Regions from separate parts of the Enterobacter sp. ECC_219_Taxon_10 genome, predicted to be linked through region 1. Evidence: predicted binding sites of a transcription regulator. Region 1 holds the regulator's gene; the other holds the start of a gene.

Region 1 (2,471 bases):
GTACTTCTGTGACGCGCTGGGGACGATTCGCGACATCATTGAGCCGAATGGCGCGGTTATTGTTGGTCACTGGCCGACTGCCGGTTACCACTTCGAAGCCTCTAAAGGCTTGGCCGATGACGATCATTTTGTCGGTCTGGCCATTGACGAAGACCGTCAGCCTGAGCTTACGGCAGAGCGTGTAGAGAAGTGGGTTAAGCAGATCCGTGAAGAACTCCACCTGGACGATATTCTCAACGCCTGATTTTTTCTACGGCGCAACGCAGGTTGCGCCCGTTTTCCAGGTAAAACCGATTAAATTAATTGCTACAAACTTTTAACTTTTTCGCCCAGACCTGTACAATGTCTCCCTGGCAAAATGTGGTTTCCATTGAGCAAGTTTGTTGGTGATACCACGTTTTTATAAGCATATTTTGCCTGAGACTTGCAGTTTTCATTTAGGCATGGCAGTTCTATAATGAGACGCATTAACCCAGGTGCATTTTCTGTCACTTCCTTCAGAAGTGAATCGTTTAGCAACAGGACAGATTCCGCATGACTGACAACAATACCGCATTAAAGAAGGCTGGCCTGAAAGTAACGCTTCCTCGATTAAAAATCCTCGAAGTGCTTCAGGGTCCAGACAATCACCATGTCAGTGCGGAAGACCTTTATAAACGTCTTATCGACATGGGTGAAGAGATTGGGCTGGCCACCGTTTATCGCGTGCTGAACCAGTTTGATGACGCGGGCATTGTTACCCGTCATAATTTCGAAGGCGGTAAATCTGTATTCGAACTGACCCAGCAGCATCACCACGATCACCTGATCTGCCTCGATTGCGGCAAGGTCATTGAATTTAGCGATGATTCCATCGAAGCGCGTCAGCGTGAAATCGCAGCTCGTCACGGCATTCGCCTGACCAACCACAGCCTGTACCTATACGGTCACTGCGCTGAAGGGGATTGCCGCGAGAATGAACACGCTCACGACACAAAATAAGTTAGCGTTCATACTCTGAGCCAGCCGCGAGGTTGGCTTTTTTTTGCGTCAAAAAAGCCCGGTAAGCAAAGTGCCACCGGGCGTAAAGCAACTTATTTATTGTTATTGCGTATCTCGTTCCAGATCTTATCGCAACGCTTCGCCACTTCCTGATCGTTACCGGTTTTACGCGCCTGAATACAGGCCTGATAATCCATCACCCGAACGTTCTCCTGCGTCGCGAACTGCTCATGCGCTTTCTCTTTCTTCAACACATTCAGCACGCTCCGACAGGCTTCGATTTTCTCCGGCGATCCTTCCGCGGTATTAATACAGGCGCTATACGCCTCCTTCAGACGGGAATCCTCTTTTGGCGCCTGAGTCTGAGCGCACGCCACCAGCCCTGATGCCAGCAACGCGACGATTACGATTTTTTTCATCATGTGCAGTCTCCAGACCGGCGGGACTCAGCCCGCCGGTGTGCTCATCAGAAGATGGTGAATGGGGCGATAACCATGAATTTGACGTCACGTTCATCCTGGAAGATGTTGCCGTAACCGCCCGCATAGCTTGGAATATCGGAGTGGTTGTCATACTGGGTGAAGTGCAGCTTGAACATCGTGCCTTTCGCGCGGCCATCCTGCAGGGTATAGATAGCATCCAGGCTGTAGGAGGACTCTTTCAGGCGATAGTTAGGATCGTAGTAGGCATCCGGCGTCGCCATGTCTGCTGGTTTTGCGTCCCAGGCGTATGCGTAAGAAGCCCCCACCGCCCAGCCAGGCAGGTTCCAGTTTTTCAGGTCATACATGGCGCCGAAGAAGACCGCTTTCTCGCCGTCGGCGTTGAAGTCGGAGCGGTTATCCCACCAGATATCCAGACGACCGTTGGATGATGCATAGGTCGGGGTCATACGCTGCAGGAAGTAGCCCTGCTGCCCTTCCGCCTTCACCCATGTCCCTTCCAGACGCAAATCAACCTGACCGACTTTGTAGCCGAAGGTCAGCGCCTGAAGCCACGCGGTGCCGTTATAAATGTCATTTACGCTGCCATCGCTGACCTTATCGCGCGTACCGTAGAACTGGTAGCTGGTGCTCAGCGGGCTACCGGCGATATCAAATTTGTAGCTGGCTTTAGCAAAATACTGATCGATATAGCCTTCCGCCTGACCAAATGCGGCTTCCAGAACCAGATCGTTTTTAAAGTCGTACTTCGCGCCCAGCGAGTGGAGGTAATCGACTTTGGTTTTCTTATCGTTCTGGTAGAACTTATCCATTTCGATGTGCCACGGCGCTTTGTACTCGTTGGTCCACATATAGGAGAAGCTCAACGCACCTGCGTCACCGTAGTCAAAGTTAGCCCCGGCTTCTGCACCCTGATAGGTACCAGGCATAAAGCTCCAGTGCGGCGCTAACAGCGTCTGGCCGGTTGGCTGAATATACCCCCCGCGCGCCCAGACCGGGCCGTATTTAAATTTCGCTGCAGCCTTATAAAGGCTGATACCGCTTTTATCT
Region 2 (2,471 bases), 1.8 Mb from region 1:
AGCACGGTGTTGATACCGCCGCCGATCCCCTGAGCGAGGAAGATGGTTAGCCATTCCGGGAAGTGCAGGGTGTAACCCAGCCACTGAATACCATGAACGAAAACGGCGACAGAACCCGCGTCAAAAATCGGCTGGAGCGCGCCACCAATGTTAATGGCAAGCAGGAACATCACGTACATCACCAGCAGGAAGATCGGCAAACCGAGGAAGCGGTTGAGCACAATCTTATCCACCGCCGCCGTAAAGCGGCTGGGTTCCGCGGTAAGGGCATTGCTGACCACGTCACAAATTGACGCAATGGCCTGATAACGCGCATCGGCGATGTGCAGCGCCGGGTCGTCCAGCTCGCCGCTGAGACGGGCGAGGGTCACGTCCAGCTTATCTGCCGCATGTCCGGCATAGGCGCGGCTATAGATATCCCCTTCCAGCATCTGCAGGCCGAGCCACAGACGCTGTTTCGCAGGCATATTTTTGTCCATCTCCTGCGCCAGCAGATCGGCTTCGCGCAGCAGCGGCTGGGCGTAGTGCACCAGCTCAACGTCGCGGTTTCCCGCGTGGCGGTCAATCGCCAGCTTCAGCGCGTCGATACCGCGAGCGCGGGTCGAGACCAGCGGAACGACAGGGCACCCAAGGCGCGCAGAGAGGGCATCGACGTCAATGCGCAGCTTTTGTTTCTCTGCAATGTCGAGCATGTTGAGCGCCACGATGCAGGGGATCCCCAGCTCCAGCAGCTGCAGCGTCAGGTAAAGGTTTCGTTCGAGGTTAGAGGCGTCGACCACGTTGATCAGCAGATCGGCATCGCCGCCAAGAATGTAGTGGCAGGCAATTTGCTCATCGAGCGATGTCTGGGATGAAATCGTGGTTAAGGAATAGGTACCGGGAAGGTCGACCAGGGTCACCTGATTGTCCGTTGTCGTGAACTGACCTTCTTTACGTTCAACCGTTACGCCTGCCCAATTTCCCACGCGCTGGCGCGCGCCGGTTAACTGATTAAATAAGGTTGTCTTGCCGGAATTAGGATTGCCAATTAAGCCAATAGTTAATTTTTTCATTGTATTAGACCCACCGAAACCGCTGGCTTGTTAACGGGATAAAGATTCAACTTCAATTAATGCGAGGTCTTTTTTGCGCAGAACCAGATTCACGCGCCGGGTTTCGATATGGACAGGATCGCCCAACGGCGCTACGCGCACGACCTGGAATGATGAGCCGGGCAGCATGCCCAGTGACAGCAGCTTCTGCCGATAGGCCGGGCTAATTTCGCGGGTAAAACCGGTAATTTTCCATGCACTGTCTGGAGTGAATTGCATAATGCCTGATTCCACGAGAGGTTAAATAATCTACACTGCGATGATAATGAGAATAGTTTTTATCAGCAATAATAAAAATGTGACGGGATGTTGTTAATCGTATTAATTTGCGGTCTGATTGACCTTGCTCAATATTTGCTGAATTGCCGGGAAAATGAAAAGAGGGATATTTGTTAACGGGGTGATAATTAGTGGTTTAAATATGGCTGTGCAATCGGTTTCATATATTTCGAGATGTTTTATTCCCCTCACCCCGGCCCTCTCCCCAAAGGGGCGAGGGTGTTAAAGTTCCCTCTCCCCTTTGGGGAGAGGGTTAGGGTGAGGGGGGCGTTGTTGCCTTAGCGTTTCTTACCCATCGCGGCCGCCAGCGCGTCCATCATCGCGCTATTGCCCGCAGGCTGTGCATCACGCCCGCGCGGTTTTGCGGCTTTCGCGGCCGGACGCTGCTGCTCGCGGCCTCCACCGTTGCCGCCACGGCGCGCGTTGGTGTCGCCCGGTTGCTCGTCCAGACGCATGGTCAGGGCGATACGCTTGCGCTGCAGATCCACTTCCAGCACTTTCACCTTCACGATGTCGCCCGCTTTGACCACGGTGTGCGGGTCTTCAACGAACTTGTCGGCAAGGGACGAGATATGCACCAGACCGTCCTGGTGCACGCCGATATCCACAAACGCGCCGAAGTTGGTGACGTTGGTCACCGCGCCTTCCAGCACCATGCCCGGCAGGAGATCGTTCATGGTCTCGATGCCGTCAGCAAAGGTCGCCGTTTTGAACTCAGGACGCGGATCGCGGCCCGGTTTTTCCAGCTCTTTGATGATATCGGTGACGGTAGGCACGCCAAATTTTTCGTCGGTGAAGTCCACCGCTTTCAGGTTGCGCAGGGCGCCGCTGTCGCCCATCAGGTCTTTAAGCGCCTGCTGAGTAGCGGCCAGGATGCGCTCAACAACCGGGTATGCTTCCGGGTGAACGGTAGAAGCATCCAGCGGGTTATCGCCGTGATTGATGCGCAGGAAGCCCGCGCACTGCTCAAACGCTTTCGGCCCCAGGCGGCTCACTTTAAGCAGCTGCTGACGGTTCTGGAACTGGCCGTTCTCGTCACGCCAGGCCACGATGTTCTGCGCCATCATGCGGGTTAAGCCCGCCACGCGGGTCAGCAGAGGA

What was found. The regulator Fur, encoded in region 1, represses iron uptake genes when iron is present. The targets are predictions, from matches to a motif close to ATAATAATGAGAACNACTATCAA.
Region 2: the regulator Fur is predicted to act here: its motif matches at 1,351-1,373, upstream of feoA (ferrous iron transporter A).

Annotation. Positions count from the first base shown of each region.
Region 1 covers NZ_CM178005.1:1,418,493-1,420,963, reverse strand. Annotated here, with positions in the region: gene fldA (flavodoxin FldA) at 1-244, shown strand, start outside; gene fur (ferric iron uptake transcriptional regulator) at 535-981, shown strand; gene chiQ (ChiQ/YbfN family lipoprotein) at 1,074-1,400, opposite strand; gene chiP (chitoporin ChiP) at 1,448-2,471, opposite strand, start outside.
Region 2 covers NZ_CM178005.1:4,517,112-4,519,582, reverse strand. Annotated here, with positions in the region: gene feoB (Fe(2+) transporter permease subunit FeoB) at 1-1,052, opposite strand, end outside; gene feoA (ferrous iron transporter A) at 1,083-1,310, opposite strand; gene AC4ICF_RS21600 (Tex family protein) at 1,649-2,471, opposite strand, start outside.